One region of the Rhodococcus indonesiensis genome, then DNA from elsewhere that is predicted to be linked to it. Evidence: riboswitches for the same ligand, from Rfam matches in the RefSeq annotation. Region 1 holds a riboswitch; each other region holds the start of a gene.
What was found. Region 1 has a riboswitch for S-adenosylmethionine ahead of ACM26Y_RS24450 (ABC transporter substrate-binding protein). Riboswitches for the same ligand answer to the same signal wherever they lie in the genome.
Positions count from the first base shown of each region.

Region 1 (3,951 bases):
GGGTCTGGATGCGCCACCGGGACGCGCCCTTGGCGCGAGCTGCTTCGACGAACGGTTGCCGCCATGTGGTCTGCAGGCTCGCGGCGAGGACCTGCGCGATCACCGCCCCGGTGGGGAGCGCGAGGGTGATCGCGGGCAGCACCAGATGCTCGATGCCCTGGTCGCCGAATGCCGGAAGCAGCTTCATCCGGAACGAGAAGAGCTGGAGCAGAAGCAGTCCCACCCAGAAGGTCGGAACCGCGACACCGAGCGGCGGCAGTGAGAACAGCGTGCTGCGCAGCCACCGGGCGCGCGTGTACGTGGCGACGAACGCGATCGAGGTGCCGAGGAGCACGGCGAGCGCCAGGGCGACCGCGGCCAGGGCCAGGGTGCTGGGTACGGCGGCGGCGATCGCTTCGGTCACGGGTTGTCCCGTGACGATCGAGATGCCGAAGTCCCCCCGGACGGCGTTGCTCAGCGCAGTGAGGTACTGCCCCGACAACGGCCGGTCGAGCCCGTACCGCTCCTGCAGTTGCGCGACAGCGGCCGCATCCACCGGTGTGCCGCTGCCGGCGCCGTCGACCGCGATGCTCACCGGGTCGGACGGCAGCAGGTACAGCACGCCGAACGAGACGGTGAACGCCGCCCACAGCACCAGCAGCGCCTGCACGAGCCGGGAGCCGAGATACCTGGCCATGGTCTACTCGCTCAGCCAGGTGTCGAAGAACTGCAACCGGGCGGAGGCCTCGAACTTCAGGTCCTGCACCGCCCCCGCCGCACCGATGGCCTGGGACAGCTCCACGGTCGGCAGCCACAGGCCGTTGTCGAGGACGAGCTGCTGTGCCTGCTCGCTCAGCTCGCCGCGTTCGGCCGGGTCGGTGGTGCGCAGCTGCGCAGACAGGACCTCGTCCAGTGCCGGGATCGGGCCGCGGTTGTTGAGGTTGCGCCCGTCGAGTCCGAACGTGGTGCGCAGGATGTCGCCGTCGGCGCGCGTGCTGTTGTAGTAGGTGGCGTCGAAGTCCTTCGCACCCTGCCGGGCAGTGGCTTCCGGGGTGGAGACCAGGTCGAGCTGCAGGTCGATACCGACCCCGCGCAGCTGCTGCTGCACGAGCTCGAGGATTGCCTGGTTGCCGGCGAACACCGAACTGAACAACACCGAGAAGGACAGGCGGTTGCCGTCCTTGGCACGGATGCCGTCCGGGCCGGGAACCCAGCCGGCGGCGTCGAGGATCGACTTCGCCTTCTCCGGGTCGTAGGCGACGTCGTCGAGCGCGACGTAGCCAGGGGTGCGGGAGGCGAGGGTGCTGGTCGCGGGCCGGAAATCAGGGCCGAGGACGGTGTCGACGAGTTCCTGGCGGTCGAGGGCCGGCACGATCGCGGCGCGCACCGCCGGATCGGTCAGGACGCCACGGGTGACGTTCGGCTGGAAACCGAACGGAACACCCGGGTTCGGTGTGGTGAGGATCCGTCCGCCGCTGCCTTCGATCTGGGAAGCGTCCTGCGGCAGCGCATCGCTGATCGCGTCGAGCTGGCCGGATGCGAGGCTGCCGGTGCGTACACCGGACTCCGGGACGATCGTGAACTCGATGCGATCGAGGTAGGCCTCGCCGTCGTGCGCGAACACGTCGGATCCCCACGCGTATCCGGTGCGCTTGACCAGCGTGGCGGACTTGTCCTGCTGGTAGTCCTCGTAGACGAAGGGACCGGTGCCGGACAGGTTGCCGGCGCAGCGTTCCTCCGCGGACTTCGCGACGTCGCTGTCGGACAGGAAGCCGAGCTGCAGCGTCGACGACGCCTGCAGGAACTGCGCGTTCGGACCGGCGAAGGACACCTGGGCGGTGAGCGGATCGAGCACCGTGGTGCCGGTGTACCCCGACAGGTAGCTCGCCGCCAGCGCTGCCTTGGCGCCGGTGAGGGTCTGGACGATCGCGTCGAAGTTCTTCTTCACCGACTCCGCGGTGAACGGGGTGCCGTCACTGAATGTCACGCCGTCCTTCAGCCGGAACGTGAACGCCGAGGCGTTCCCGTTCACCTCCCAGCTTTCGGCGAGCCACGGCTTCAGTTCACCGGTCCCGGGGTCCTGATCGGTGAGCGAGTCGACGATTTGACGGGTGACGTAGATGGTCTGGTTGCTGCCGGCCTGCGCGGGATCGGCACACGTGGGGGCCTGGGACAGGCCGTAGCGCAGGGTGCCGCCGGGCTGCGGGGTGCCGCCACCGGAGGAAGTGCCCGCCGTGTCGGTGCCGCACGCGGCGAGCCCACCGGCGAGGATTGCGGCGGTGGCGCCCGCGACGGCGCGACGTCGGGCGGCAGAGGTGAACGGAACAGGCACCGGGGAACTCCATGATCTCGTGAGGCGCCGGTGGCACCGCGCTTCGCGATGCCACCGGCCGGGCAGACGGTCGTAGTTCTTCGACTGGAAGGCGCCGCTCAGGCGCGACAGGACCGTGGGCGACAGAGGCCCGAGCACTGACGGCACAGGTCGACGTGCAGGCGCGCCCACGCACCCACGAACCCCTCGCCTGCCATGTCTTCTCCTCCATCGTTCCCGGCGGTAGCACCCTCACCTGCGGTGGCAGGGGGTTGCTGCGACGTCCTCGAGCCGGGTCTCTCGGTCGCTCTGGATGGTTCCCGGTGACCGTACGCGTTGCGAACGAGTTCGGAGAACCCTTTCGCTCACAGTGATCGAAACCCGACGCCGGCACGACGGCGCCGGTCGGCGAGCGCACAGAGCAGCGACACCGAGAGCATGGCGGCGCACACCGCGAGGCCGGCCGACGCGGCACCGGCGAAGTCGTCCCCGTCCGTCGCCAGCGCCGACAGATACAGGCCGGACACCGCGGCGAGGGCGACCGTCGCGGACAACCGCTGTGACAGTTGCAGGAACCCGGCCGCGACACCGTGACCGCCCTCCGGTGACGACTCGAGCGTCAGCGCCCGGTTGGGTGCATCCACGAATCCACCCGAGAGGCCCGACAGAGCGGCCAGCGCCACGAACACCGGCATCGTGGCCTCGTGCTGCACAGCGGCGGCGTAGCCACCGACGACGGCGATCTCGGCTGCCACCACCACGACGACCGTCACCCGGCCGTATCGCGCGGCGACCCGCCACCCCATGGCAGAGGCGACGGCCATCGCGGCGGCAGCGGCGGACAGCACGGCGGCTGCTTGGACAGCGGCATAGCCGCGCCCCTCGATGAGATACAGGCTCACGACGGTGTTCAGGGACAGCACCGCACCGAACCAGAACAGTGCGACCAAGGTGCCGAGGACGTATCCGCCGGATCCGGTCAGTTCGGGAAGCAGCACGGGCTTGCCGCCGCGCGCGGCGACACGGCGTTCCCACCACAGGAAGGTGGCGAGTGAGACCGCCGCTCCCCCGACGACGAACACCGCACCCACCGGACCCGGATCGGAGACCACGGGCAGCATGACCAGCGTCGTGGCCGCCGCGAGGAGTGCGAGGCCCCGGCATCGACCCCGCTGCGGGCCGACGGTCGTCCCCGATCCGGGGGCAGGCGGCGTGCAGCCAGCACGAGTGTGACGAGTGCGCACGGCACGTTGAGAATCAGCAGAACGCGCCACCCGTACTCCCCGGACGCAGCGCCGAGCACCAGCCCCCCGACGAGCGGACCGCACAGCCCGGCGAGGCCCCCGGCGGTGCTGTAGGCGGCCAGTGCCCGAGCGCGCGCCGGGCCGGTGTAGTTCTCGGCCAGGATCCCGAGCACCTGCGCGCTGATCAGGCCGGCCCCGGCCCCCTGACCGGCCCGTGCGGCGACGACCGTCCAGGGGTCGGACGCGACAGCTCCGCACACTCCCATGACCGCGAAGAGGGTCATGCCCGCGAGGAACAGCCGCCGCCGGCCGGCCACATCGCCGAGCCGGCCTGCCGGGACCAGCGCAAGACCGAAGCTGAGCGAGTATGCGGCCAGGATCCACTGCACCTGTGAAACGCCCGCGTCGAGACCGGTC
Region 1 covers NZ_CP180630.1:5,306,090-5,310,040, reverse strand. Annotated here, with positions in the region: gene ACM26Y_RS24455 (ABC transporter permease) at 1-676, opposite strand, end outside; gene ACM26Y_RS24450 (ABC transporter substrate-binding protein) at 680-2,311, opposite strand; SAM riboswitch class I at 2,516-2,610, opposite strand; gene ACM26Y_RS24445 (MFS transporter) at 2,656-3,288, opposite strand; gene ACM26Y_RS24440 (MFS transporter) at 3,270-3,951, opposite strand, start outside.

Region 2 (3,951 bases), 1.7 Mb from region 1:
GATCCGCTCGGCACCGGATGAGCCGCCGGGCCGCGGCCCGGCGGCGCGCGGCCCTCAGCCTCGTGCGAGGGTGACGAGCTCGGTCAGGAGTTTGGCGACGGCGTCGGCCTCGGTGAGGAAACCGTCGTGACCGTCCCGGGACTCGAGGACGCGCAGCCCGTCGCAGCCCGGCAGGCCGTCGGCGATCTCCTGTTGCAGCCGCAGCGGATACAGGCGGTCGGAGTCCACGCCGGCGACGATCGTCGGCACCGGGGTGGATCCGAGTGCGGCGGCCACACCGCCCCGCCCGTGTCCGACGTCGTGCCGGTTCATCGCCTGGGTGAGCGCGACGTACGTACCGGGATCGAACCGCGCGACGAGCTTGTCGGCCTGGTGCTCCAGATAGCTCTGCACCGCGTATCGTCCGCCGTTCCAGGGGTTTTCGCTTCCCTGGGGGGAATTGGCGAAGCGGGTGTCGAGTTCGCCCTCGGTCCGGTAGGTCAGGTGTGCGATCCGCCGTGCGATGCCCAGCCCGGCCCGCGGCACCCGTCCCGTTCCGTAGTAGTCCCCGCCCTGCCAGTCCGGGTCGGCGGTGATGGCGGCGATCTGCGTGGTCTGGGTGCCGATCTGGTCGGCGGTGGCGCGGGCGCCGACGGCGAGGACGAGGGCCGCCTGCACCCGTTCCGGATACCCGATGATCCACTCGAGCGTCCGCATGCCGCCCATGGACCCTCCGGTGACGGCCGCCAACCTGTCGATGCCGAGCGCATCGGCGAGCGCGACCTCGGCGGCGACCTGGTCGCGCACCGTGATGCCGGGGAACCGGGAACCCCACGCCTTGCCGTCCGGAGCGGGCGAACCCGGTCCGGTGGTGCCGCGGCAGCCGCCCAGCACGTTCGTCGCCACGACGCACCACGTGTCGGTGTCGATCGGCGCGCCCGGACCGACCATCCCGGTCCACCAGCCGGGCGACGGGTGTTCGGGTCCGGCGGGCCCGGTCACGTGCGAGTCCCCCGTGAGGGCGTGTTCGACGAGGACGACGTTGTCGCGCGACGGCGACAGCCGGCCCCATCGTTGCACCGCCACGGTCACGTCGGGCAGGGTCGCGCCGGACTCGAGCGTCAGCGGCCCGATGTCGACCGTCCCGAGACGGCCGTCCTCCGGCGGCAGCTCCACGTGGCGCCGGTCGACGCGCGCCGTCAAGACGCGACCGCCTCGAGGCCGGTGGTGAGGTCGGTGAGGATGTCGTCGATGTTCTCGATGCCGACGGCGAGGCGGACCTGGCCGGGGGTGACGCCGGCGGCGAGTTGTTCGGCGGCGGTGAGTTGGGAGTGGGTGGTGGAGGCGGGGTGGATGACCAGCGAGCGTACGTCGCCGATGTTGGCGACGTGGCTGTGCAGGGTCAGCGCGTTGACGAACTGCTTGCCGGCGTCGATGCCGCCGGCGAGTTCGAAGGTGACGATGGCGCCGGCGCCGCGGGGGGCGAGGTGCCGGGCGCGGTCGTGCCAGGGCGAGGAGGGCAGGCCGGCGTAGGCGACGGCGGTGACCTCGGGGCGGCGGTCGAGGAATTCGGCGACGCGCTCGGCGTTGGCGACGTGGCGTTCCATGCGCAGGCTCAGGGTCTCGAGGCCCTGGGCGATGAGGAAGGCGTTGAACGGGGAGACCGCGGCACCGAGGTCGCGCAGCAGTTGCACGCGGGCCTTGAGGGCGTAGGCGGGGGCGCCGAGGTCGGCGTAGACCACGCCGTGGTAGCTGGGGTCGGGGGTGGTGAACTGGGGGTGGCGGGGGGCGCCGTCGGGGCCGGTGCCGGTCCAGTCGAAGGTGCCGCCGTCGACGAGGACCCCGGCGATGGCGGTGCCGTGGCCGCCGAGGTATTTGGTGGCCGAGTGCACGACGATGTCGGCGCCGTGTTCGAGGGGGCGGATCAGGTAGGGGGTGGCGACGGTGTTGTCGACGATCAGCGGCAGGTGGTGGGCGTGGGCGACGGCGGCGATGCCGGGGATGTCGAGCAGGTGGTTCTTGGGGTTGGCGATGGTTTCGCCGTAGAGGGCGCGGGTGGTGGGGCGGATCGCGGCGCGCCACTGGTCGAGGTCGTCGGGGTCGTCGACGAAGGTGACCTCGATGCCGAGGCGGGGCAGGGTGTAGTGCAGCAGGTTGTAGGTGCCGCCGTAGAGGTAGGGGCTGGCGACGATGTGGTCGCCGGCGGCGGCGAGGTTGAGGAGGGCGTAGGTTTCGGCGGCCTGGCCGGAGGCGAGGAGCAGGGCGGCGACGCCGCCTTCGAGGGCGGCGATGCGTTGTTCGACCGCGTCCTGGGTGGGGTTCATGATGCGGGTGTAGATGTTGCCGGGTTCGGTCAGGCCGAACAGGGCGGCGGCGTGGTCGGTGTTGTCGAAGGTGTAGCTGGTGGTCTGGTAGATCGGCAGGGCGCGGGCGCGGGTGTCGCCGCCGGCGGGCTGTCCCGCGTGGATCTGCTTGGTCTCGAAGCTCCAGCCGTCTTCGCGCCGGGTGTTCTCGCTGTCGGTCATGATGTCCTTACTGGCCGTGGTCGGGAGGTCGGGGCGGCTAGTGACGACAGCTCATGATCACAACCCTCATGACGAATACCTCCATCGGACCGGCTTGTCGTGCGGCGTGTCGCCGGACGACCGGGTCATCACCCGGAGCACCCCACCCTGGCCGGAGGGTTGCCGACCAGCAAGCCGGGGCTTCACGCTGGTACTCATGACCTGGCGCGAGTCTAGCGGCTCGAACAGACGCTTCGGTAGGCGACCCGTACCTGCCGGCGGAGGGCGCCTGAGCAGGCGAAAGTTACCCGCGGGTAGCCGGGGGTGCGCTTGGCGGGCCGGGGCAATAGCAGTACGCTCGTCTTGTTTGGACCGTGTTCCGTACGTGTGAGCACGCCATGAATGGTTCATTGAGCCGACCACGATCGCACCCACAAAGTGGGATCGACTTGGGACCAGGGACACTTCCTAGGAGGACGCGAAGCGCACATGTCCAAGATCAAGGTTGAGGGAACGGTCGTCGAACTCGACGGCGACGAGATGACCCGCATCATCTGGCAGTTCATCAAAGACAAGCTGATCCATCCTTACCTGGATGTGAATCTCGAGTACTACGACCTCGGCATCGAGCACCGCGATGCGACCGACGACCAGGTCACCGTGGATGCGGCCAACGCCATCAAGAAGCACGGCGTCGGCGTCAAGTGCGCCACCATCACTCCCGACGAGGCCCGGGTCGAGGAGTTCGGCCTGAAGAAGATGTGGCGTTCGCCCAACGGCACGATCCGTAACATCCTGGGCGGCACCATCTTCCGTGCCCCGATCATCATCTCGAACGTGCCCCGTCTGGTGCCGGGCTGGACCAAGCCGGTCATCGTCGGCCGTCACGCCTTCGGCGACCAGTACCGCGCCACCGACTTCAAGGTCGACCGCCCGGGCACCGTCACCATCACCTTCACGCCGGAGGACGGCTCCGAGCCGATCCAGCACGAGGTGTGCCAGATTCCCGAGGACGGCGGCGTCGTCATGGGGATGTACAACTACAAGAAGTCCATCCAGGACTTCGCGCGGGCCTCGCTGTCCTACGGCCTGCAGCAGAACTACCCGGTCTACCTCTCGACCAAGAACACGATCCTCAAGGCCTACGACGGCATGTTCAAGGACGAGTTCCAGCGGATCTACGAGGAGGAGTTCAAGGCGGAGTTCGACGCCGCCGGACTCACCTACGAGCACCGCCTCATCGACGACATGGTCGCTTCCTCGCTCAAGTGGGAAGGCGGTTACGTCTGGGCCTGCAAGAACTACGACGGCGACGTCCAGTCGGACACCGTCGCACAGGGCTACGGTTCGCTGGGCCTGATGACCTCCGTGCTCATGACCCCGGACGGAAAGACCGTCGAGGCCGAGGCTGCCCACGGAACCGTCACCCGGCACTTCCGGCAGCACCAGGCCGGCAAGCCGACGTCGA
Region 2 covers NZ_CP180630.1:3,632,777-3,636,727, reverse strand. Annotated here, with positions in the region: gene ACM26Y_RS16840 (DUF3017 domain-containing protein) at 1-21, shown strand, start outside; gene metX (homoserine O-acetyltransferase MetX) at 55-1,182, opposite strand; gene ACM26Y_RS16830 (bifunctional o-acetylhomoserine/o-acetylserine sulfhydrylase) at 1,179-2,504, opposite strand; SAM riboswitch class IV at 2,591-2,706, opposite strand; gene ACM26Y_RS16825 (NADP-dependent isocitrate dehydrogenase) at 2,973-3,951, shown strand, end outside.
Region 2: another riboswitch for S-adenosylmethionine. It lies ahead of ACM26Y_RS16830 (bifunctional o-acetylhomoserine/o-acetylserine sulfhydrylase); the one in region 1 lies ahead of ACM26Y_RS24450 (ABC transporter substrate-binding protein).

Region 3 (3,951 bases), 820 kb from region 1:
GCGCGGCAGCACCGCCTCGCGGCTCGAGCAGTGCTCGCTGTGGGACGAGGACGAGGCCTTGACGGCCGCGATCACGGCCGCCGCCGCCGCCTACGAAGAGCGCTTCGGGTACCGCTATCTGTGGTGCCCGCAGGGCCGCGGACTGCAAGAACTGCTGACGGACCTGAACCACCGGCTCGCACACGACCCCGAGGCGGAACGCAAGGTGTGCACGGAGGAACTCGCCAAGATCACCCGCACCCGGCTCGAGCGCATGCTCGGACCCGAGGACGGCTTTCCGCCGTATTGACCCCCGACTGTATCGACTCCGACCGTATCGACCTCGGCCGCGGCCGGACCTGCCGATCGGAGCCACGGACGGCGGCGGACTCCTAGGCTGGAACCATGTCCGGGACACTGCATCCGAATGCCGCTCGGGTAGCCGACACGCTCATCGCGCGCGGTCACCACGGGTTGATCACGACCCAACCGGAGTCGGTGCACACCGCCGAGCAGGCGGCGGCCGCGCTCGGGGTCGACGTGGGAGCGATCGTCAAGTCGCTGGTGTTCCTGCTCGACGACGAACCGGTACTGCTGCTGGTCTCGGGTGCCCACCGGGTGAATCCGGAACGAACCGGCAAACGCCTCGGCGGTGTGCTCGTCGCGGCGCCCCCGGACGTGGTCACCGAGGTCACGGGTCAGCCCGTCGGCGGCGTGGCACCGCTCGGGCATCCGACGAACCTGACCACGTACGTCGACACCGCCCTGGCTGCTTTCCCCCAGCTCTGGGCCTCCGGAGGGCATCCACGCACGCTGTTCCGCACGACGTTCCGCGAACTGATGCGCATCACGGCAGCCGTCGACGTCGACGTCGACTAGACCTGCCGGTCCGGACGGCCGGTGCGACAGCCCGCCCGGGAAGCGGTCAGCTGCACTGCGCCGCCCCGGCGGTGGACTCCGCCAGGCCCGGACGGGTCTCGGGCGACGGCCCCCACAGGCCGTCGGTCTTCGCGTAGGTCCAGCCGGGACCGGCATCCACCAGCGTGTGCAGCGCGTCGAGCAGACGATCCACGTCGGCGGAGGAACTGCCGAGACCGAGCGAGGCACGAACCGCGCCGGCGGGCAGTCCGACCCGGGCGAGCAGCGGGTGCGCGCAGAACCGGCCGTCGCGCACCCCGATTCCGTGCTCGGCGGAGAGATACGACGCCACCTCGCCGGGCTCGAAGCCGGCGACCGTGAAGGTGACGATGCCGACGGAGTCCGGGGAGTCGCTCCACAGCCGCAGGATCTCGACGCCGTCGACGCCGCGCAACCCGTCGAGCAGGCGCCGGCACAACGCCTCCTCGTGCACGGTGACGGCATCGGCGTCGAAGCCGGCGAGCGCGTCGCACGCTGCGGCGAGCGCCGCGACACCGAGCACGTTCGGTGTGCCCGCCTCGTGTCGCGCTGGGGCACAGGCCCATTCGGTGTGATTGAGACTGACGTCGCGGACCGCACCACCCCCTGCGAGGTACGGTTCCGCGACGTCGAGCCAGTCCCGGCGCCCCACCAGAGCACCGGCACCGAACGGAGCGTAGAGCTTGTGCCCCGAGAATGCGAGGTAGTCGACGCCGAGCGCGGTGAGGTCGATCCGCCGGTGCGGAACCAATTGTGCTCCGTCGACGAGGATCCGGGCACCGCAGGCGTGCGCGACGTCGGCGAGTTCGGCGATCGGGAGGACCTCGCCGGTGACGTTGGAGGCGCCGGTGACGGCGAGCAGCGCAGCAGGCCTGCTGCACAGTTCGGCGACGAGCCGGCGGACGGTCTCGGCGACGGTGTCGGCAGCCTCGACGACGCGAGCATTCTTCCAGGGCAACAGGTTTGCGTGGTGTTCGACGTCGAGTACCACCACGTCGCCGGGCACGGCTCCGGCCAGGAGGTTGAGCGAGTCGGTGGTGTTGCGAGTGAAGACGACCACCTGATCGTCTGCGGCGCAGACGAATCGGGCCACGGATTCGCGGGCCTGCTCGTAGCTGGTGGTGGAGATCCTCGAGGCGTAACCGGCACCGCGATGCACGCTGGCGTAGTACGGCAGGAGTTCGGCGATCCGCTCGGTGACCGCTTCGAGGGCCGGCGCGCTCGCCGCGTAGTCGAAGTTGGCGTAGGTGCAGGCACCGCCCTGCACCAGGGGTACCTGAAGATCACATCCGGTGACCCGGGCGAACGGTGCGATACAGGTGTCAGCGGTCAGTACAGCGGCAGTCATGACGTTCCCTCGTCGTTCAGGGATTCGCCGGTGGTCGCCTCGTCGCTCGAGTGCGATCACGGTCCGAATCCGCGCTTGCCGTGTCCGGTGTGGAAACACGGCCAGGTCGTCACCCGGAGCACCCCACCGCGGAGGAGGGTTGCCGACCAGCTAGCCGGGGCTTGTCGCTGGTTCTCGTGACCTGCGGAAGAGGATGGCAAAAGCGCGCACGGATGTCAAACCGGGATCGCACCGTCCGCCGTCCGGCATGCGAATCCCCAGGGAGAGGCCGTTTCTCGCACCGAACCGGACAGCGGCGGGGATTCCGGTGACCGGGAGGTGGAGGAATTCCACCGCGCGAGTGGGCACCGACACACCCGATGTTCACCCTCCGTCCACCTGACCGTGAGATAACCGGACGAACGCACCACCAGGCCGAGAGAAGGACATGCGATTGCCTGCCCAGCCCACGACGGATTCGGATCGGTCGTATCGCATCCCCGAGGAGTTCCTCCGCTCCTCCCATGCCCCGGCCCCTCGCACCCTCGTCGACATCCTGCGTGCCACCGCCGACACCCACCCGGACGCTCCGGCCGTCGACGACGGATCCGTCACCCTCAGCTACACCGAACTCGTCGAGAAGGTCGTCGCCTGCTCCTACCGGCTCGCCGACGCGGGAGTCGGCGGCGGGGACCGCGTCGGCGTGCGCATGCCGTCCGGCTCCGCGGACCTGTACGTGACGATCCTGGGCATCCTCGCCGCCGGCGCGGCCTACGTGCCGGTGGACGCCGACGATCCCGACGAACGCGCCGAACTCGTGTTCGGGGAAGCGCAGGTCACCGCCGTCGTCACCGCCGACGGCATCGGCCCGGGCACCGCGCCGCCGTCGCCGCAGCCGCAGCTGCGCGGTCCGCGTCTCGACGACGCCGCCTGGATCATCTTCACCTCCGGATCCACCGGCACCCCCAAAGGGGTCGCGGTCAGCCATCGCAGCGCCGCCGCCTTCGTCGACGCCGAGGCCCGGCTGTTCCTGCGCGAGAACCCGATCGGCCCCGGCGACCGCGTACTGGCCGGGCTGTCGGTCGCGTTCGACGCGTCCTGCGAGGAGATGTGGCTCGCGTGGCGGCACGGCGCGTGCCTCGTCCCCGCGCCCCGCTCGCTCGTGCGGTCCGGGATGGACCTCGGACCGTGGCTGGTCTCCCGCGACATCAGCGTCGTCTCCACCGTTCCCACCCTCGCGGCGATGTGGCCCGCCGAGGCGCTCGAAGCGGTGCGGCTGTTGATCTTCGGTGGGGAGGCCTGTCCGCCGGATCTCGCCGAGCGGCTGGCTGTGCCCGGGCGCGAGGTGTGGAACACGTACGGGCCCACCGAGGCCACCGTGGTCGCGTGTGCGGCGACGATGGACGGCACCGGCCCGGTCCGCATCGGCCTGCCGCTCGACGGCTGGGACCTCGCCGTGGTGGACGGCGAGGGCCGGCCCGTCCGGGAGGGCGGCACCGGCGAACTCGTCATCGGCGGCGTCGGACTGGCCCGCTATCTGGACCCGGCCAAGGACGCCGAGAAGTACGCTCCCATGCCCACCCTCGGCTGGGACCGCGCCTACCGCAGCGGCGACCTGGTCACCCTCGACCGCGCGGGGCTGCTGTTCCAGGGACGTGCCGACGATCAGGTCAAGATCGGCGGCCGGCGCATCGAACTCGGCGAAGTCGACAACGCTCTGCAGAACCTGCCCGGCGTCGCCGGCGGCG
Region 3 covers NZ_CP180630.1:588,840-592,790, reverse strand. Annotated here, with positions in the region: gene ACM26Y_RS02825 (2-oxo-4-hydroxy-4-carboxy-5-ureidoimidazoline decarboxylase) at 1-289, shown strand, start outside; gene ACM26Y_RS02820 (YbaK/EbsC family protein) at 385-858, shown strand; gene ACM26Y_RS02815 (aminotransferase class V-fold PLP-dependent enzyme) at 905-2,224, opposite strand; SAM riboswitch class IV at 2,291-2,406, opposite strand; gene ACM26Y_RS02810 (Pls/PosA family non-ribosomal peptide synthetase) at 2,652-3,951, shown strand, end outside.
Region 3: another riboswitch for S-adenosylmethionine. It lies ahead of ACM26Y_RS02815 (aminotransferase class V-fold PLP-dependent enzyme); the one in region 1 lies ahead of ACM26Y_RS24450 (ABC transporter substrate-binding protein).